One region of the Stenotrophomonas sp. SAU14A_NAIMI4_8 genome, then DNA from elsewhere that is predicted to be linked to it. Evidence: predicted binding sites of a transcription regulator. Region 1 holds the regulator's gene; the other holds the start of a gene.
The links. The regulator FliA, encoded in region 1, starts transcription of late flagellar genes. The targets are predictions, from matches to a motif close to TAAAGTTTNNCNNNCNNNGGCCGATAA.
Positions count from the first base shown of each region.

Region 2: the regulator FliA is predicted to act here: its motif matches at 8,260-8,286, upstream of C1930_RS12095 (methyl-accepting chemotaxis protein).

Region 1 covers NZ_CP025999.1:2,098,784-2,109,174, forward strand. Annotated here, with positions in the region: gene C1930_RS09675 (chemotaxis protein CheW) at 1-246, opposite strand, end outside; gene C1930_RS09680 (ParA family protein) at 243-1,025, opposite strand; gene motD (flagellar motor protein MotD) at 1,030-2,055, opposite strand; gene C1930_RS09690 (flagellar motor protein) at 2,057-2,797, opposite strand; gene C1930_RS09695 (chemotaxis protein CheA) at 2,899-4,740, opposite strand; gene C1930_RS09700 (protein phosphatase CheZ) at 4,743-5,348, opposite strand; gene cheY (chemotaxis response regulator CheY) at 5,348-5,740, opposite strand; gene C1930_RS09710 (RNA polymerase sigma factor FliA) at 5,760-6,503, opposite strand; gene C1930_RS09715 (P-loop NTPase) at 6,500-7,387, opposite strand; gene flhF (flagellar biosynthesis protein FlhF) at 7,374-9,026, opposite strand; gene flhA (flagellar biosynthesis protein FlhA) at 9,172-10,391, opposite strand, start outside.
Region 2 covers NZ_CP025999.1:2,611,952-2,622,342, reverse strand. Annotated here, with positions in the region: gene C1930_RS12115 (PAS domain-containing sensor histidine kinase) at 1-548, opposite strand, end outside; gene C1930_RS12110 (TonB-dependent siderophore receptor) at 632-2,782, opposite strand; gene C1930_RS12105 (GAF domain-containing sensor histidine kinase) at 2,871-4,064, opposite strand; gene C1930_RS12100 (EAL domain-containing protein) at 4,130-5,881, opposite strand; gene C1930_RS12095 (methyl-accepting chemotaxis protein) at 6,053-8,179, opposite strand; gene C1930_RS12090 (hypothetical protein) at 8,325-8,594, opposite strand; gene C1930_RS12085 (SOS response-associated peptidase family protein) at 8,690-9,433, opposite strand; gene C1930_RS12080 (hypothetical protein) at 9,452-9,640, opposite strand; gene C1930_RS12075 (hypothetical protein) at 9,637-9,915, opposite strand; gene C1930_RS12070 (MFS transporter) at 10,021-10,391, opposite strand, start outside.

The DNA of each region.
Region 1 (10,391 bases):
GGCCGGCAGGTCGTCCCAGGTGGGCTCGCGTTCGGGAGCGGCGACGGCGGGTTCGGGCACCGCTGCGCTCGCCGGGCATGGCCCGGCGCTACCGTCGGTGTCTTGGGTTTCGTAGATCACTTCGGCCGGTAGATCGTCCCACGTGGGCTCGCGTTCGGCGGCCACGGCGACGGCAACCGGCGGCGCCACGATGGCTTCGCCCAGCAGTTCGTCCAGATAGTCGTCCAGCACGCCGGTGGTGCTCATGCCGCCTGCTCCAGTGCGCGCTCGTCTTCGCCCAGGATCCAGTTCAGGGCGCGGCGGTACGCGGCCAGGCCACGGCCGGGGTAGTCTTCGCCCGCGCTGGGCAGGGTCAGGCCGGCGGCGTTGCTGATGCGGGTGTCCAGCGGGATGGCGTCTTCCCAGACGCGGCCGATGTGGCGGTCCTGCATGCTGCGCAGCGATTCGTTGCCCGCGCGGGTGCGGCGGTCGAACAGGGTCGGCAGGATCGAGATCGGCAGCGGGCGGCGGCGCGAGCGCTCGACCATTTCACCGGTGCGCACCATGCCGTCCAGGCCGTGCAGCGCCAGCGGTTCGGCCTGGGTGGGAATGATCAGGCGATCGGCCGCGGCCAGTGCGTTGATCATCAGCAGGCCCAGGGTGGGCGCGCAGTCCAGCAGGATGTAATCGTGCTGGCCCTGGTGGCGGGCCAGGGCGTTCTGCAGGGCCAGGCCCAGGCCGGGCTGGTTGGCGCTGCGGCGTTCCAGCGTGGCCAGCGAGGCCTGCGCGCAGACGTAGTCCAGGCCGTTGATCGGGCTGGGGTGGCTGAGCGTTGCCAGATCGGCCGGCGGTGCGCCGAACAGTTCCAGTACCCCGGCAGGCGCCGGCTCGACCGGCACGCCGAAGGCGCGGGTGAGCGAGGCGTGCGGATCCAGATCGATCAGCAGGACCCGGTGGCCGAGTGCGGCCAGGCCGCGACCGAGGGCGAGGGTGGTGGTGGTCTTGCCGACACCGCCCTTCTGGTTGGCGACTGCCCAGATGCGCATCGGATTACTCCTTCATTGCAGGGGGAACGGCGGCGCCGACATGGCTGCCTGCCGACACCGGCGGCAACTGCACCGGTGCAAGGGGGGAAGGGGAAGGGGTGCGTGCCGTCGCCGCAGCGGCGGTGCTGGCCGCAGGTGCAGCGGCATCGGTCTGGCCAGTGGCGGCGTTCAGGCGCTCACCCAGCGGGTCCACCGCGTGGCTGGTGTCAGCCAGGATGATGACCATCACCCGGCGGTTGCGGTTGCGGCCTTGGGCGCTGTCGTTGGCATCGCGCGGGCGGAACTGGCCGTAGCCGACCATGGCCAGGCGCGAGGGCTGCACGCCCTGGTCGGCGAACAGGTGGACCACGCTGGCGGCGCGACCGGCCGACAGTTCCCAATTGGACGGGAAGGTTGCGGTGGCAATCGGAATATTGTCGGTGTGGCCTTCCACGCGCACGCTGTTGGGCACATCGCGCAGCACCTCGGCCAGGCTGGCCAGGGTCTGCCGCGCATGCACGTCCAGTGCCGCCGAACCGGTGGGGAACAGGATGTCACTGTTGATCTCCACCTCGATCCACAGTTCGGTGCGGCGCACGCTGATCATGCCGCGGTCGATCAGCGGCGACAGTGCGGCGGTCAGGCGGTCGGCGATGCTGTTGAGCTGGCGCTCGGCACGGGCGATCTGTTCCTGGTTGTGCACCGACACCGGCATGCGCATCTGCGAGGCCATCGAAGGCAGCAGGGTGGGGTCGTGCGAAGGCGCCGGCGCGGACGGGCCGATCTTGGTGCCGGACTTGATGACCGAGGGGCTGTCCCAGCCGCCGCCCTGCACCTGCTTGTTGCCCACCTGCACCGGGTTGATGGTGCGCGGAGCGCCGCCGAAGGCATCGGTCAGCGCATCGGCCATGATGCGGTACTTGCCCTCGTTCACCGAGGAAATGGCGTACATCACGACGAAGAACGCCAGCAGCAACGTCATCAGATCGGCATAGGGGATCGCCCATGCTTCATGGTTGGCGTGCTCTTCGTGGTGCTTGCGGCGGGCCATGTCAGTGCAGGAAGCCGGAAAGGTTGGTTTCGATGTTGCGCGGGTTCTCGCCCTGGGCAATCGAGATCAGGCCTTCGATGACCATTTCGCGGTCGCGCGAGTTGTGGGCGATCACGCCCTTCAGCTTGGCCGCGATCGGCAGGAACAGCAGGTTGGCCGAGGCGATGCCGTAGATGGTGGCGGTGAACGCGGCGGCGATGCCGTGGCCCAGCTTGCTGGGGTCGGCCAGGTTCTTCATGACCGCGATCAGCCCAAGCACGGCACCGATGATGCCCAGCGTGGGCGCATAGATGCCCATGGCTTCGAACACCTTGGCGCCGGCCTGGTCCTGGTGCTCCTGGCTGCCCAGTTCGATTTCCAGCATGTGCCGGATCGATTCTGGCTCGACGCCGTCCACCAGCAGCTGCAGGCCCTTGCGCAGGAACGGATCGCGCTGTGCTTCCACCTGCGATTCCAGGCCCAGCAGGCCCTGGCGGCGGGCGATGTTGCTCCATTCCACGATCTGCTGGATCAGTTCGCGACGGTCGCTGTGCGGCGGGCGCACGACCCAGCGCACGATCTTGAAGGCGTGCTTGAACACGGCCGGCGCGGTGTGCAGCAGGATGGCCGCCACGGTACCGACGATCACGATCACGAAGGCAGCCGGCGACCACAGCGAGGCCAGGCCGGCGCCCTTCAGGATGCTGCCGCCGACCAGTGAGGCCAGGGCAAGGAAAAGTCCAATGAGGCTGAGTCTATCCATGGGTCCGGTATCGGCGTGTGTGAATGGGACTTGAGACACCGGTGGCGCGTGTACAGACGGTAGTCACAGTTTTCGGGGTGCCGGGCAGCGCCCGGCCGGGTTCATCTCAGCCCGTCCACGTCCAGGATCAGGGCCATGCGGCCATCGCCGATCAGCGTTGCCCCGGCGTAGCCGCGCAGGCCGCGCAGCGCCTTCGGCAGCGGCTTGATCACCACTTCCTCGCGGCCGCGCACCTGGTCCACCACCAGCCCGAAACGGGCCTCGCCGGCCTGCAGCACCACGATGGTCAGTAGGCTGGAGGCGGCCGGGGTGACATCCAGCCACTGCCGCAGGTCGATCAGTGGCAGGGTGTGCGAGCGGCGGTCGAGCACGGCGCGGCCATCGAACCAGCCCAGCGAGGTGCGCGGTGCATGCAGCACTTCCATCACGCGGGCCAGGGGCAGGGCGTAGACATCCTCGCCGGCCTGCACCAGCAGGGTCGGCAGGATGGCCAGGGTGAGCGGCACGCGGATCAGGAAGCGGCTGCCACGACCCAGTTCGGACTGGATCTGGATCTGCCCGCTCAGTTCGCGGATGCGCGACTGCACCACGTCCATGCCCACGCCGCGGCCGGAAATATCGGTGACCTGCTGCTTGGTGGAGAACCCGGGCAGGAACACCAGGTGCAGGCATTCCTCGCTGCTCAGGCGGGCGGCGGCTTCCGGGTCGATCAGGCCCTTCTCGCGCGCCTTGGCGCGCAGCTTTTCCGGGTCGATGCCGGCGCCGTCGTCCTGCACTTCAATGCTGACGTAGTCGCCTTCCTGCTGTGCCGACAGGCGCACATGGCCCATGCGCGGCTTGCCCTGTGCTTCGCGCAGGTCCGGCATTTCCACGCCATGGTCGATGGCGTTGCGCACCAGGTGCACCAGCGGATCGGCCAGCGCTTCCACCAGGTTGCGGTCCAGCTCGGTTTCGGCGCCGATCAGTTCCAGATCGACTTCCTTCTTCAGCGAACGGGCCACATCGCGGGCCACCTTCGGGAAGCGCGAGAACACCTTGCCGACCGGCTGCATGCGGGTGCGCATGACCGCCGACTGCAGGCGCGCGGTGGCGATATCCAGGGTGGACACGGCACGGTCCAGCTCTTCATCGCGCAGGCGGGTGCGCAGCGTCTTCAGGCGGTTTCGTGACAGCACCAGTTCGCCGATAAGGTTGACGATGGCGTCCAGGCGCTTGGTGTCCACGCGCACGGTGTGTTCGGCCTCGGCCAGCGGCTTGGCCGCGGCGGGCTTGGCCGGCGCAGCGGCAGGGGTCGCCGTCGGGCGCGTCGCCGGCGTGGGGGCCGGCGCTGCAGCCACCGGCTTGCTGCCGGGTGCGGCGCCGCCATGCAGCTGGTCCAGCAACGCTTCGAATTCGTCTTCGCTGATCAGGCCATCGTCGGCCTTCTTCGCCGGGGCCACGGCCGTGGGCGCGCCGCCGCCGTGCAACTGGTCCAGCAGCGCTTCGAACTCATCGTCGGTGATCAGGTCGCTGCCGCCGGCAGCCGGTGCCGCGGCCGCGCTGGCACTGGTCGCGGGTGCGGCGCCGCCATGCACGTCGAACTGGGCGATCAGTTCCGGCGGTGCGTAACCCGGCTCGGTGCCGGATGAAACGGCGTCGAGCATGGACTGCAGGTAATCCAGCGACTGCTGCGCCGCGTCGAAGTGGTGCGATTGCAGCACGGCCTGGCCGGCACGGGCCGAACCCAGTGCTTCTTCGGCGGCGTGGCACAGCTCGACCATGGCGGTGATGCCGAGGAAGCCGGCGCCGCCCTTCAGCGTGTGGTAGCCGCGGAACACGGCATTGAGCTGTTCGCTGTCCTGCGGTGCCTGTTCCAGCGACACCAGCTGTTCGCCCAGGCGATCGAGGATCTCCTGTGCTTCGATGATGAAATCGGCAGTGATGTCGTCGGCAACCGCGCTCATGCTTACAGCCCCAGGTCCGACAACAGATCGTCGGCGTCGTTCTGCGAGACCGCGTGGCGGTCCAGTCCCTTCAGTGCCGGCCCGGCCAGTTCCGGGTCGGTGCGATGCTGTTCCGGCGGCAGGCCGAGCGCGCCGAAGCCTTCGTGCACGCGGCGGACGATGCCGACCACGCGACGGATGATCTGCCCGGTCAGGTCCTGGTAGCTCTGGGTCAGGGCGATCTCGGTCAGGTTGTGGCGGATGCGCTCCAGCTGCACGTCCTGGCCCGGCTGCAGGCCATCGGCGCGCAGCTGTTCGGTCAGGGCGCGGCATTCTTCGGCCAGGTCCAGGGTACGGTGGGTGGCCTGTTCGGTCATGGCCACCACGTGGTCCAGGCGCGCGCAGGCGTCGTCCAGCTCGCCGGCTTCGTCGGGCACGGTCGGCAGCTCGCCCAGGGCCTGGCCCAGTTCGCGGGCCAGCCGCGAAAGGCCGCTCATCATCGGCTGGGTGCGCGCGGCCACCAGACTGTCGATGCGCTGGCGCCAGGCGCTCTCGTCGCCCGCTTCCAGTGCATCCAGTGCTTCCTGCAGGCGCAGGGCCAGGGCGCTCTTGTCGACCGTGGTATCCATCAGGCGCTGGCCGCCAGGCGTTCGAAGATCTTGCCCAGCTTCTCTTCCAGCGTCTGCGCGGTGAACGGCTTGATGATGTAGCCGTTCACCCCGTTCTGTGCCGCTTCGATGATCTGCTCGCGCTTGGCTTCGGCGGTGACCATCAGTACCGGCAGGGTCTTCAGCTTGGCGTCGGCGCGGATGGCCTTGAGCAGTTCGATGCCGGTCATGACGGGCATGTTCCAGTCGGTCACCACGAAATCGAAGGGCTGGCTCTGCAGCAGTGACAACGCAGCATGCCCGTCCTCGGCTTCGGCGGTATTGGTGAAGCCCAGATCGCCCAGCAGGTTCTTGACGATGCGACGCATGGTCGAAAAGTCGTCAACGATCAGGATGCGCATGTTCTTGTTCAAAGCAGAGTTCCTTTGTTGTTCAATTCTCGAGGCCGGCGTCGGCCGCCTCGAAGACTTTCAGTCGGCCACGCAGGCGCAGCACTGCCTGGCCATGGATCTGGCAGACCCGCGATTCGCTCACGCCGAGCACCGCGCCGATCTCTTTCAGGTTCAGTTCCTGCTCGTAGTAGAGCGAGAGCACCAGCTGTTCGCGTTCGGGCAGGTGGCCGATGGCCTTGCCCAGTTCGCGCCCGAATTCGCCGCGCTCCAGCACCTGCTGCGGGGTGGGGCCGCCCTGGGCGATGGTGTCCAGCTCGCCCTGGTCTTCGATGCGCGATTCCAGGCTCAGCACCTGGCCGCGCGAGGCGTCTTCCATCAGGCGCAGGTAGTCGGGCAGTGGCATTTCCATGGCCGCGGCCACTTCGGTGGCGCTGGCGGCACGGCCGCTGCTCTGTTCCAGGCGCCGGATGGTGGCGGCGGCATCGCGGGCGCGGCGGTGCACCGAGCGCGGTACCCAGTCGCCGCGGCGGATCTCGTCGATCATCGAGCCGCGGATGCGGATCGAGGCATAGGTTTCAAACGAAGCGCCCTGGTCGGCGTCGTAGCTACGCGAGGCCTCGATCAAGCCCATCATGCCGGCCTGGATCAGGTCGTCCACTTCCACGCTGGCCGGCAGGCGCGCGGCCAGGTGGTGGGCGATGCGCCGCACCAGGTCCGAGTGCTGCACGATCACGTCGGTGGCCGAGGCGCGCTGCACCTCTTTGTACTGGGCTGCGCCTTTCATGCGGTCACCCCGCGCTGCTTCAGGATGCGTTCCAGGAAGAATTCAACGCCGCCGCGCGGCTCGGTCGGGGCCTGCCAGCGCGCGGTGCGGCGGGCGATCTCGGTGATCGCCAGCGCGGCCGGACTGGACGGGTAGGCCTTCACCACCGGCTGCTGGCGCTGCACCGACAGGCGCAGCCAGTCATCCTGCGGCACGCAGCCCAGGTAGTTCAGCGAGACATCGGCCAGGAACTTCTCGCAGACGCGGGTCAGCTTTTCATACAGCACGCGGCCTTCGTTGGGGTCGCGCACCATGTTGGCCACCACCTGGATGCGGTCCACGCCACGTTCGCGCGACAGCACCTTGATCAGCGCGTAGGCGTCGGTGATCGAGGCCGGCTCATCGCAGACCACCACCACGGTGTCCTGCGCGGCCTGGCAGAAGGTCAGCACGCCGTCGTTGATGCCGGCGGCGGTGTCCACCACCATGATGTCGAGCTCGCGTTCCAGTTCGGAGAACACGTTGACCAGGCCCACGTGCTCTGCCGGGGCCAGTTCGGCCATGTGCCGGCGGCCCGACGCGGCCGGCACCACCAGCACGCCGTTGGGGCCTTCGATGATCACATCGTCCAGCGAGCAGCGGCCGGCCACCAGGTCGGCCAGGGTGAAGGTCGGGTTCAGGCCCAGGATCACGTCGATGTTGGCCAGGCCCAGGTCGGCGTCCAGCAACAGGGTGCGCTTGCCCATGCCCGCCAGCGCCACGGCCAGATTGGCCGACACGTTGGTCTTGCCCACGCCGCCCTTGCCGCCGGTCACCGCAATGGTGCGCACAGGGCCCAGCGGCTCGCTGCGGGTGGCCGTCAGCGGGAAGGTGGTGGTCAGCTTGGCGTACTCACGCGACGGCATGGTTCAACTCCGGGTTGCAGGGCATATCGGCCGCTCGGCGCAAATCTTCAAGGCGAAGTACAAGATTGGCTGCAGATGCACGGTGCAGGTCGTCCGGCACGTCCTGGCCGTCGGTCACCCAGGTGATCGGCAGCTGGTGGTCCACGGCCACCGACAGGGCGTTGCCGAAGCGGCCGGTCTCGTCCAGCTTGCTCAGCACCAGGCCCTGCAGGTTGGCCGCGCCGAAGCGGCGGACCACCTCGTCCATGTCGCCGAAGCTGGTGTTGGCCGGCAGCACCAGCAGGGTGCGCACCTGGCGGGCGGCGCGCAGCCACTGCAGCTGGGCGGCCAGCGCGCGGTCGCGCGGGCCCAGGCCGGCGGTGTCGATCAGCACCAGCTTGTAGTCCTTCAGGCGTTCCAGCAGCTGGTCCAGGTCGGTGCCGCTGTTGGCTTCGTGCACCGCGATGCCGAGCTGGCGGCCGTAGCCGTACAGCTGTTCACGGGCACCCACGCGCAGGGTGTCGGTGGTGACCAGGGCCACATCGCGGGCGGCGTGGCTTTCGGCGAAGCGCGAGGCCAGCTTGGCGATGGTGGTGGTCTTGCCGGCGCCGGTGGGGCCGACCAGGGCGATCACACCGCCTTCTTCCAGCGGATCGACCGGGGCGATCGGCAGCTTGCGCGAGATCAGCCCCAGCATCAGGCCGCGGCCGCGGTGGGCCTCGGTTTCCGCCGGAATCTGCATGGCCACATCGCGGGCCAGGCCGGCATCGAAGCCGTACTCGTCCATCAGGTCCAGCGCCGCACCGCGCACTGCGTTGCCACGCAGGCGTTCGTCGGTGAAGCGGTTCATCTCGCGCTCGATCACCTGGCGCATGCCGGCCACTTCCTGGCGCAGCTGGCGGATCTCGGCGTCATCCTGGGCCACCACGGTCACCACCGGCGCCGGCATCAGCTGCGGGGCGGGCTCGGGCTGCGGCGTGGCTTCGGCTAGTACCGGGATCGGCTGCTCGGCGGTCACCGCCGGCTCGGCGGCGATCACGGCGGCCGTCGGCGCCTCGGCCGTCATCGGCAGCGGCGGCGGCAGGGCGGCAGTGTCCTGCGGCTCGTCGTGCGGCGGATCGATCAGGAAGCGGGCGCGGTTGATCGGGGCCGACGCGGCGGCCTCAGCGGCAGGTGCCGGCGGGGCGACGATGGCCTGGGCGAACGGGGCGAAGATCTGTTCCGGCAGTGCCGGTTCGTTGACGCTGGCGCGGGCCAGGGTGTCGGCGAAGCCGGTGCTGCCGCGGGTCGGCACGATCTCGTCGGCGCTGTCCAGGGTGCGGCCGGTGGCACCGACGGCGGCGCGGGCCAGGGCGGCCACGGCCGAGGTGGTGGCCGCGATCGGTTCCGGCGCCGGGGTGGCGCTGCGGCGGCGGGTGACCGCGGCGATGACGGCATCGGCGGCGGTGCGCGGCTTCGGTGCCGGCGGCGGCGCGACATCGCGGCGCGAGGCATCCAGTGCGCGCTGCACCACGCCTTCGTCGTAATGGGCGGCGGCCACGATTTCGATGCCTTCTTCGATCCGGCGGTTGGACAGGATCACGGCATCGGGCCCGTGTTCCTTGCGCACCAGGTTCATGGCCGAGCGCATGTCGGCGGCGACGAAGCGTTTGATTTTCATGCTGTGATCACGGGTCGAAGACGGCGGATTGGCGGTCGGAGAACGCGGGTGGTCGGTGGTCTGCACGGTTCGGGTTCCCCTTGGAATCTGTCGGTTGCTGCAATTGAAGAGTGGTGTCTGTTTTCTGGCGCTGCGGTGGGCGGCGTCAGCTGATCGTTCCGACCAGCTTCAGGCGCTTGTCCTCCGGCACCTCGCTGTAGGCCAGGACCGACAGCGACGGAACGCTGTGGCGGACCAGGCGGGCCAGCGCGGCGCGCACCGGGCCTGGTACCAGCACAACCGCGGGCTCGTTGCGGGCTTCCTGCTTGCTGACACATTCGGCCAGGCTCTGGTGCAGTCGCTCAGCGAGTCCGGGTTCCAGCGCGGCGCCGTTGCCCTGCGTGGACTCCTGCAAGACACGTTCCAATTGCGGGTTGAGGGTGAACACCGGCAGCTCCGCCGACATTCCGGCGATCTCCTGCACGATGAAGCGGCCCAGCGCGTTGCGCACGGCAGCGGTGAGGGTGGCCGGGTCCTGGCTGGACGGGGCGTGCTCGACCAGCGCTTCGGCGATTTTGCGCAGCTGGCGGATCGGAATGCGTTCGACCAGCAGGTTCTGCAGCACGCGCACCACCGCCGACAGCGGCAGCGCCTTGGGCGTCAGATCTTCGACGAGCTTGGGCGCGCTCTTGCCCAGGTTGGCCAGCAGGTGCTGCACTTCTTCGTGGCCCAGCAGTTCCGGCGCGTGTTCGCGGATCAGGTGCGACAGGTGGGTGGCAACCACGGTGGCCGGGTCGACCACGGTGTAGCCCAGGGTTTCGGCCTGTGCGCGCTGGTGCGGCTGGATCCAGGTGGCATCCAGGCCGAAGGCGGGGTCCTTGCCGGCAATGCCGTCCAGCGGGCCCAGCGCGCTGCCCGGGTCCAGCGCCAGTTCGCGGTCGGGATGGATTTCGGCGGTGGCCACCGGCACGCCGTGCACCAGCACGCGGTAGGCGTTGGCGGCCAGTTCCAGGTTGTCGCGGATATGCACCGAGGGAATCAGGAAGCCGACGTCCTGGGTCAGCTTGCGGCGCACGCCCTTGATGCGCGCCATCAGCTCGCCGCCCTGGTTGCTGTCCACCAGCGGAATCAGCCGGTAGCCCACTTCCAGACCCAGCGGGTCGACCGGGCGCAGTTCGTCCCAGCTCAGTTCGGCGGTCGGTGCCGGCGCGGCGGGGCGGCCCAGAGCATTCACCGGGCCGTTCTCGCCGGCCTTGGCGGCGGCATCGTCGGCCGGCAGCTGGGTCTTGCGGTACAGCTTCCAGGCGATGAAGCCCAGGATCGCGGCCAGCGTCAGGAAAGCGACGTTGGGCATGCCCGGTACCAGGCCGACCAGGCCGATGATGC
Region 2 (10,391 bases), 510 kb from region 1:
GCGCGCACCAGTTCCAGGTGCGCCTCGCGTGCTTCCTGGGTAATGGCGGCCACCTGGCGGCTGTGCAGGTCGCGTTCGATCACCCGCTCGGTCTGCTCGCTCACCACGCACAGCAGGCCGGCGATCTCGCCGTTGCCCAGCCGCAGCGGCGAATACGAGAAGGTCCACCAGGTTTCCTTCATCGTGCCGTCGCGGTCCATCATCAGGCGCAGGTTCTGGAAGCTGCGCGCGGTGCCGGCGAAGGCATCGTCGATGGCCTGGCTGACGTCGGCCCAGACATCGGCCCACACCACGTCCAGTCGTGCGCCCATGGCGCCGTGCAGCTTGCCGCCCAGCAGCGGCAGGTAGGCATCGTTGAAGAAGAACGCCTTGTCCTGCGGGCCCCAGGCAATCCACATCGGCTCGGGTGAATCGAACACCATGGCCAGCACGGTGCGCAGTTCGGCCGGCATCTGCGCGGCCTGCGCGGTCTGTGCCCAGTCACTGTCCTGCAGCAGACGGTACGCCAGCTGCTCGGGCGCAGAGACCGGAAGGGAAAAGGCGTGCATGGCCGCTCAGGGCAGGAAGGTGGCACAGCGTACCCGACGGCGTGTGTGCATGCTCTACACGCCGCCGGGTGGTCACGACGGCATTAGAAACTGTACGCCGCCTGCAGGTAGACCCGGCGCGGCTCGCCGGGGAAGTGGCCATTGCGCTCGATGAAGCCGCTGGCCGCATACACCTTGTCGAAGAGGTTCTTCACGTTGGCCTGGAACTGCCACTGCTGCCACGTGGTCTTCCAGCTCATGTCGAACACGGCATAAGGCTTCACCCGCTGGCCGTCCAGGCTGACGCGCTCACCCACGTAATCGGCGCCGAAGCCGACGGCCGAATGCAGGGCGGGCAGGTCGTAGCGGGTCCACAGGCCCAGCTTGTTGCGCGGCGCATTGGCGAAGCGGTCGCCGGAGGCATTGGTGATCCCGTTCGGGCCGGCATCCTTCACCCGCGCATCGTTGTAGGCGTAGGTCAGGTTCAGCACCCAGCGTTCGGTCACGTCGGCCAGCAGGTCCATCTCCATGCCGGTGCTGCGCACCAGGCCCAGCGCGGCAAGCTGGTTCACCCCGCCCACCACTTCGCCGGTGGCCTGCACGATGTTGCTGCGGTCGATGCGGTAGGCGGCCAGGTTCAGTGTTACCCGGTCGGCCAGCAGCGATTTCATGCCCACCTCCCACTGCTTGCTGCGCTCGGCATCGAACGGACCGCCGGCGGCTGAATTCTGGTTCGCCGCGGTCTGCGGCACGAAACCACTGGCCACGTTGGCGTACAGGTTCAGGCCGTCGCGCACGATGAAGGTGCTGCCGAGGCGCCAGCTGATGTCGTTGCCATCCACGCTGCTGTGGGCGATGCGGTCTTCGTCCTTGAAGCCGTCCCAGCGCAGGCCGGCCAGCACGTGCCAGCGCGGGGTCAGGGTCAGCTCGTCCTGCAGGTAGCCGCCGTAGCGCTGGCTGCGGGTGGACGTGCTGCGCCAGGGCAGGGCGGCCAGGTTGTAGTCATGCCAGGTGCTGGCGCCGTACACCGGGTTGAACAAGTCGATGCCCTGCACCGGGCCTGCGCCACGGGCCAGGTCGGCGCTGTTGGCGGTCTGCGCGGTGAAGTCCGCATCGGTCTGGTACACATCAGCGCCGAACAGCACCTTGTGCTCGATGCCGCCGGTGCGGGTGCGCCACACCGCATTGGCGTTGGCGGTCACCGCGTCGTTGTCGCGGATCTGGTTGCGCAGCTGGCGGGTCATCCACTCGGCCACGCCGTCGCCGTCACGGTCGATCAGCCCCATCGGCTCGTGGTACATCTGGTGTTCGCTGTTCTTGAACCAGCGCGCCGCCACGTCCACGTCCAGCGCGTCAGTGGGGGCGAAGCGGTACTGCGCCAGCGCCACCTTGGCACGCATGTCCAGGAAATCGCTCGCTTCGTTGTGGTTCCAGCGGCGGTCGGTCAGGAAGGTGCCGTTGTCGTCCACTGGCACGCCGCGCAGGCGGTTGCCGCCCAGGTTCTGGGTGATATCGGTGAACTGCAGCACCAGCTCGCCGCTGTCGCCCACGTCGAAGGCCAGCGAGGCATCGCCAATCACGCTTTCACTGTCGGTGTTCCAGCGCACGCCCGATTCGGTATCGCCATAGAGGCCCGCGCGGTAGCGCACGCTGCCGCTGCGGTTCAACGGGCCGGTGCCTTCGATCGAGGCGGCGCGGAAGTCCTCGTTGCCGACCTGCAGCTCGATGCGGCGCTCGGCGCTGGCCTTGGGCTTGCGGGTCACGTAGTTGATCACGCCGCCGGCATCGCCGCCGCCGTACAGCGCGCCGGCCGGGCCCTTCAGTACTTCCACCCGTTCGATGTTGAACAGCTGCGGCACCGAAAAGCCGGCGTAGGGATCGCCGCGCAGGCCGTCGTACAGCACGTTTTCCTGGCGGAAGCCGCGCAGGGTCACGCCGGCGTAGCTGAAGAAACTGATGCCGCTGATGCTGCGGTACAGATCAGTCACCTGGCGGGCGGCCTGGTCATCGATCAGTTCGCGCGGCAGCACCTGGATCGACTGCGGCACCAGGGCCAGGGGCGTGTCGGTGCGGGTGCCGACGGCGGCGTCGTCGGCCCGGTACAGGGTCTGTGCGCGGCCGCGCACCTCTACCTTGTCCAGGTCCTGGACGCTGGAAGGCGGGCTATCGGCGGCGTGGGTAGTGTGTGCGGCAATAGCCAAGGGCAGGGCGAGCGCGGCGCACAGGGCGCGGCGGCGGGGCAAATTGACGGGCATGGGCAGTGTGGGGGTGGCTGCAAATGAGAAATATTAGCATTTGCAACACTTCGACACGCATCCCCCGTTCGGGCAATGCCGTTTCGTTTCAGAGGCGCAGGGTCAGTACCGTGCCCGAATCGCTGGCGCTGGCCACCGACAGGGTGCCGCCATGGGCCTTGGCGATCTGCGAGGCGATATACAGCCCCAGGCCGAGGCCGGAATCCAGGCGCTTCTCCTGCGGGCGCGAGAACGGCTCGAACAACGCCGCCAGCTGCGCCTGCGGGATCACCCCGGCGTTGGCCACCTCGATGCACAGGCCGTCTCCCTCGCTGCGGCCGGTCACGCGAATGGGTTCCCCGGCGGTGCCATGCACGGCGGCGTTGATGACCAGGTTGGCCAGCAGCTGGCACAGGCGCGCACCGTCGCAGCGGAACACCGGCGGCAACTGCAGATCCACCTCGCAACGGCGCTGCGGATAGGCACGCATGGCCTCGCGGCAGGCCACGGCCAGTACCCCGGAAAGATCGGACCAGTCTTCCAGCTTCAGGGCAATGCCGGTGCCCAGCCGGCCCCGGGCGAAATCCAGGGTCACATCGATCAGCTCGGCAATGCGGTCGGTGCTGTCGTTGATGTGCTCCAGCACCTTCTGCTGCGCCACGCTCAGCGCGCCCAGCGAAAGCAGGTCGGCGCCGGCACGGATGGCCTGCACGGGGTTGCGCAGATCGTGGGCCAGCACCGCGATGAACTCCTCGCGCTCCTTGCCCACCCGCAGCAGCTCGGCGTTGTTGTGCTCGGATTCGGCCAACTGCGCGTCGCGGCTGGTCCCATCACGCTTCAGGCCATCGATCAGTTCCGCATCGGCGTCGTGGCTGTGCACGGCATCGATCTGCGCGGCCACCAGCCGCGCCAGCATCGTCAGCGCCGCCACATGGCTCTCGTCCACCGGCCGAGGCAGCGGATCGAGCGTGCAGAGCGTACCGAAGATGCTGCCGTCAGCCAGGGTGATCGGCACGGAGATATAGCTGCGGAAACCATACAGGCCGGGTACCGGGCTGTGCTGGAAATCCGGGTGGGCGTGTGCGTCGGCAAACCAGACCGGGCACTGCTGGGCCTTCACGTCCCTGCAGAAGGTCTTGTTGATGTCCAGCACCATGCCGTTGCTGATGCCCAGGCCGGCGCGGTCAACGCTCTGCACGGCCCGCCAGTGCGCATCGGTTATTTCGCCCACCAGCGCCACGCGCATGCCAGTCAACTGGCAGGCGAGGTCCAGCGAGGTGCGGAAGTCGATTCGTGAGGGCATCGCAGGCAATCCGGCATCGCGTCTGGGCAGGAGCAGTATAGCGACGCGCGGCGCGCGCCAGTGGTTCAACCGGCCAGGTGGGCACCCAGCAGCGGACGGCTGTGGCCGGTGAACAGCTGATCCGGATCCATCGGCCGGGCCAGGGCAAATCCCTGGATCTCATCGCAGCCCAGTGCGCGCAGGCGGCTGACCTGGTCGGCACTCTCGGCGCCTTCGGCCACCACGCTGTAGCCCAGGCGATGGGCCAGGCCGATGATCGCTTCCACCTTCACGCTGGACCGGTTGTCCAGGCACAGGCGATCGATCAGCGACTTGTCCAGCTTCAGCGTGCTGATCGGCAGTTCGGTCAGGTAACCAAAGTTGCTGTAGCCGCTGCCGAAGTCGTCCACCGCCACGCGGATGCCCGCATCGGCCATCCGCTTCAGTTGTACGCCCTGCTGCGAATCGGCACGCAGCCATTGGCTTTCCGTGATCTCCACCTCGACCTGCGTGCAGGCCAGGCCGCGCCGGTCAATCCCGGCGATCAAGCGCTCGGCCGCGCCTTCGCGGGCCATGTCGCGGGCCGAGTAGTTGATCGACAGGTTCAGCAGCAGGCCATCGGCGTGCCAGCGTGCAAGCTGGTCCAGTGCACGGTCCACCACCCAGTCGGTAATGCCGTGCATCAATGCGGTGCGTTCGAACACCGGAATGAACTCGGCCGGGCTGACCGGTCCCAGCTGCGGGTGGTTCCAGCGGATCAGCACTTCGGCCGCGACGGGCTGCAGGTCGCGGGCGCGGAAGCGGGGCTGGTAGACCAGATGGAACTCGTCCTGCTGCAGCGCCGTGCGCCCGTCGGTGGCCAGCCGGTAGCCGCGGCGGGTACTGGCATCGTGGCCTTGCGAGTACCAGCGGAAAGGGGCGCGGGCGGACACCGCCGCGCTCAGCCCGACCAGCAGGCGGCGGATCACTTCTCCCGCGCTGTGCTGGCCCAGGGTCAGCTCGCAAACGCCGGCGTGGAAGCCGGGTGACATCGGCACTTCGGCGGCCATCATCGGCCGGGTCACCCGTGCCTGCAGTTCGGCCAGCAGGGCTTCCACCGCACTGGCCTGCTCCAGCTCCAGCACGAAGGCGAAGCGCGCCACGCCCACATGGTAGACCTGGGCCAGCCCGTCCAGTGCCACCTTCAGGCGCACGCCGGTGCGCCGAATCAGCGTTTCCAGCGGCGCCATGCCCAGCACCTGTCCCGCCTCGGTGGAAATGGCGGTATCGAACACGTCCACCAGCACCGCATGCATGAAGGTTCCCGGCTCGCGTTCGGCCAGTGCATCGTGGTCCAGCATGAACTGCTGGCGATCAGGCAGGCCGCTCACCGGGTCGCTGCGCCCGCTCATTGCGCGCAGCTCCAGTTCGTTCATGGCCGCCCGGGCCAGCGTTTCCAACTGCCGCCGCTCGGCCTCGGACAGCGTGCGCGGTGCATCGTCCATCACGCAGAACGCGCCGATGGCCACGCCGTTGCGCGCCACCAGGGGCGCCCCGGCGTAGAAACGCAGGTGCGGCTCGCCGGCCACCAGCGGATTGCTGGCATGCCGCGGGTGCTGCAGCAGATCGTCGATCACCAGCGTTTCGGCTGAACCAATCGTGCTGGCGCAGATGGAATCGCGGATATGGGTCTGCGACATGGCCAGGCCACGGCGGGAGACCAGCCGCTGGCGGTCGATCTGCAGCAGCGAAACAAACGCCACCGGCACGTTGAAGGTGTGCGTGGCCAGCTCGGTCAGGCTGTCCAGCGAGGCGCCACTGATCTCGCCCAGCGCATTGAGGCCGGCGAGGGTGGACATTCGTTCTTCATCACGGCTGGCAGGCATGTACGGGACATCGTTACGGCGGTCGGGGCGCTACACCGCCAGCATGCCGCAGGCGGCGCGAAGGCGGTGTGGCGTCGGCTTGCACGGTGCGCCCCTGCGATCCTGCCCACTGAATCCTTCAGCTGGGCAGGGCAGGGCATGTGCTTACGCTGCGCGCTGCAACGTCGCGTGCGGTGCGCCAGCGGCTGCGATCTTGAACGTCGCTGCGGCCTGGTCCAGCGCACTGGCCTGCTCGGCCATGGCGCGCGCCGATGCACTGGCTTCTTCCACCAGCGCGGCATTCTGCTGGGTGGCCTCGTCCATCTGCGCGATGGTCTGGTTCACCTGCTCGATGCCGGATGCCTGTTCGCTGCTGGCCTGGGCGATCTGCTGGATCAGCGTATCGGTCTGGGCAGCGGCGGTACGCAGCTGGTCGATGGCCTGTTCCGACTGGCGGGCAATGCCGATGCCGGCCTGCACGTTCTCGCCGGAGGTCTCGATCAGCGCCTTGATGTCCTTGGCCGACGCTGCCGCGCGCTGGGCCAGGGTACGCACCTCGCTGGCCACCACGGCGAAACCGCGCCCCTGTTCCCCGGCGCGTGCCGCTTCCACGGCGGCATTCAGGGCCAGGATGTTGGTCTGGAAGGCGATGCCATCGATCAGGCCCACCATCTCGCCGATCCGCTGGGACGAGGCGTCGATCTGCTGCATCACCTGCACCACATCCTGCACCGCGCGGGCGGTGCGCTGCACGGCGTCGCCGGCGCTGCGCGATGCGGCATTGGCATGCTGGGCATGCTCGGCGTTCTGGCGCACCGTCGACGTCAGCTCTTCCATTGACGCGGCGGTTTCCTCCAGGTTGGCCGCCTGGCTCTCGGTGCGGCGCGAAAGATCGGCGTTGCCGGCGGCGATTTCGTCCGAGCCGCTGGCAATGGACGCTGCCGCCGTCTGGATGCGTTGCACGATGCCCGACAGGTTTTCAGCGGTGCGGTTGGTGTCGCGCTGCATGGCCGCGAACACACCCTGGTAGTCGCCCTGCAGGCGTCGGCTCAGGTCACCCTCGGCCATCGCGCCCAGCACCACCGACAAGGCCTTCAGGCTGCCATCGGCGGTTTCCATCAACTGGTTCAGATCCACGACCATGCGCTGGAAGTCGTGGCGATAGGCACCGGCATCGCCGCGCGCGCTGAAGTCGCCGGCCGCTGCCGCGCGGGCCAGGCGTTGGATGTCCTGGTTGATCGCATGCAGACTGGCCTTGGCCGCATCCATCGATTCATGCAGCATCGCGCGGCTGCCGGGCAGGCGCCGGGCGTCGCGGCGCAGATCGCCCTGGGCGTATTCGTTCAGCACCTCGATCGCATCCACGATGGCGTCCAGATGCTCGAATACCATGGTGTTCATGCCCTCGGCCAGCTCGCCATACACGCCCGGGAAGTCGGTCGGCATGCGATGGGTGATGTCCTCGGCGGCATGTTTGTCGATCATCTGCCGGGTCTGCTGGGAAAAGCGCTGCAGCAGCTGCACCATGCCATCGGTGGCGCGCAGCATCTGGCCCACCTCGTCCTGGCTGTCATCCTGGGCGCGCACGCTCAGGTCGCCACGGGTCACCGCATTGATCGAGGCCTGCACGCGTGCCAGCGGCACGGTCAGGCTGCGCGAGATCAGCCACGCGGCCAGGACGCCCAGCGCCAGGCTGGCCACGCCGAACAGGGTCAGCAGACCGGTGGTGCGCGCCGCCAGCGACTGCATCTCCGCCGCAGCTTCCGCTACCAGCTTCTGCTGCAGATCGGCGAACTCGCTCAGTGCCGTGTTCCATTGCGCCGCCGCCGGCGCCACCTTGTCCAGCAGCAGGGTGTCGGCGGTCTCGAAATCGCCGGCACGCATGCGTGCGTCCAGCTCGGCCAATGCGGCCTGTGTGGCCTGCTGGTGCGCGGCCACCTTGTCACGCATGGTCTGTGCCAGCGGGCTGGTGGCTGGCCGCGCAGTGAAGTGCTGCCAGATCTGGTCGTAGCGCGCGGTCTGCGCCTGCACCATGGCCAGGTCGCGGTCCAGTGCCTGGCCGCGGCGCAGCAGCATATCGCGGCGCAGCAGCAACAGTTCCTTGTTGATGATCAGCATGTCGTACAGCTCGCCCATGCGGGTCACGCGTACGTTCACCGCGTTGTCGAACTGTTGCCGCTGTTTGTAGTTGCTGTGCAGGGCGATCGCAAGAATGGTGGCGATCATCAACAGCAGGATGGAAAAACCAGCGGTAAGGCGGGTGCCTACCTTGAAGCGGCGCAGTGTGTTCAATTTGTGAAGTCCGGTAGTCGTCGTAAGCCCGACTGCCGGGCGTGTCTGCACAGGAGAGAGTCCCGGCAGGCAGTAAGAGGGTAGCGGCGCTGCAAGCCGAAGCTTTAGCGCAATGGTTCGGTTTTTTTTCGAAGGCGCCTGCGCATCAAGCAATGCAGAGCACGAACACCGCCGACAGCGCGACCATCAGCACGAACACGCGTCGGCTCAGGGCCAGGCAAGCGAGGCCTGCGGCCAATGCCCATGCACCGAGCAGGACACAGGCCAGCAGCCACAGGCCCATGCCCATCAGCGAGCCGGACACTACGCCCGACAGCGCCAGCGCCTTGAACAGGCCCACGCCCAGCACGCTGCCCAACAGCCCTGCCTGCAGGGCGACGGCATCATGGCGGGCAGGGGAGGGGCGGTGCTGCATGGCTGCACTCTGCCGCAAGCCACATCCACGCCATGTGTTTTTCAAGGGGTCGGATCCCTTTCCAGCGGAAAGGGCTCTGACCCCAATCCCGTAGCTCACGCATCGTCATCCAGCGCATCGCCATCCCAATCGGGCAGCGCGCTGTCGGCACGCAGCGCATCGGGGTTCACCGGCTCCAGCAGGGTGTAATCATCGCGTTGCGGGTCGCGGATACCCAGGCCGACATAGGCAGCCTCCAGCACGGCGGTATGCGCCTGTCGTCGCAGTTGCGCCGGGGTGGTCAGCTCGCCACGCAGCCAGGCCGCCGCGGCCGCGGGTTCCACAAACACCGGCCCATCGGCAGACAGCGGCGCCGGGATCGACGGATTGCCATCGGTCAGGATCGAAAACGTGTCGCGCATGTCGCCGGCCTCGTCCTGCCAGTGTTCCCACAGCCCCGCCGCCAGCAGGGCCAGGCCATCCTGGCGCTGCACGAACATGGGCCAGGGCTGTCGTCGTTGCCGGTCCCATTTGAAATAGCCCGTCATCGGCACGATGCAGCGCCGCTTGCTCCAGGCATCGGCAAAGATGCGGCTGCGCGGGGCGCGCTCCAGCCGGGCCGTGACGGTGGTGTAGGGCGTGGACGGTTGTTTCGACCAGCGCGGCACCAGGCCCCACTGCATTTCCGCAACGACTGTCGTGGTCGCGTCATCGGCGGCGCCGGCCGCCCAGACCCAGGCGTGGCCGTCCTTGCCAATGTTGTAGTGCGCATCTCCCGTTGCCAGTGCTGCGGCCACGTCACCGGGCAGGGCAGCAGGGAAGCTGTCCGCGTCCACGAAGGCCTGCACGAAACGTCGCATGACCGCTCCGTCGCTGCCTCAGCGCGGCGGATGTGCCTGCAGCACGTCGCGTCCTCGCGGGGTCAGGTCGATGTCACCGTCCTCGGCCTGTACGGCAAGGCCTGCGGCGACCGCCCAGGTTGCGGCGTCGCTGTCTACCTGTTCCGCATCGGCAATGGCCTGCAGGATCCGTCGCTGTGCGCCGGTCAGTGACGTGTCCATGTTCATACGCCGAGCACGCGCGGCTGCCAGTCGGCCACGCGTGCATTGCTCACGGCCTGATGGCAGCCGCAGTCTTCACAGCGGAACAGGGTGCCGCCCGGCAGGTGCAGTAGATTGCCTTCGGTGGACGAGGTCGTGGCTTCGCAATGGTTGCACGTCACCGTCAGCGACGTGATGCGTTCGACCCCGCCGGCCATGTTGAAGACGGCCTCGAAGGCGCGAATGGCGAAATGACCGGTGTCCGACATGAGGGGAAGGGGGGCAGGGGAAGGTGCATTCATCGTCACACTTTCACCTGTGATGACCCCGTCAGCCCGATGCGGTGGCGAGATCAAATCCAGCTGCTGGACACAGCCCTGCCAGCTGCAAGGGCTGTGTCCAGGGCCTCAGGCGGCCTTGCGGCGGCGGTCCACCATTACCGATACGCACCACAGCAGCAGGCCGCCGATGGCGGTCGCCGCGCCCACGTAACCGGTGGTGGCCGGGCTGAAGCCGGCGCTGATGGCCATGCCGCCCAGCCACGGGCCCAGTGCATTGGCCGTGTTGAACGCAGCGTGGTTGGACGCGGCGGCCAGGGTCTGCGCTTCGCCGGCCACGTCCATCAGGCGGGTCTGCAGCACGGCCGCCAGTGCGCCCATGGTGCCCACCGTCACGATCATCGGGCCGATGGACCACACCGACTGCGCTGCAACCGGGTACAGCAGCAGCATTACGATCGACCAGGCCAGCACCACGGCGGCGGCCTTGAAGTGGAACT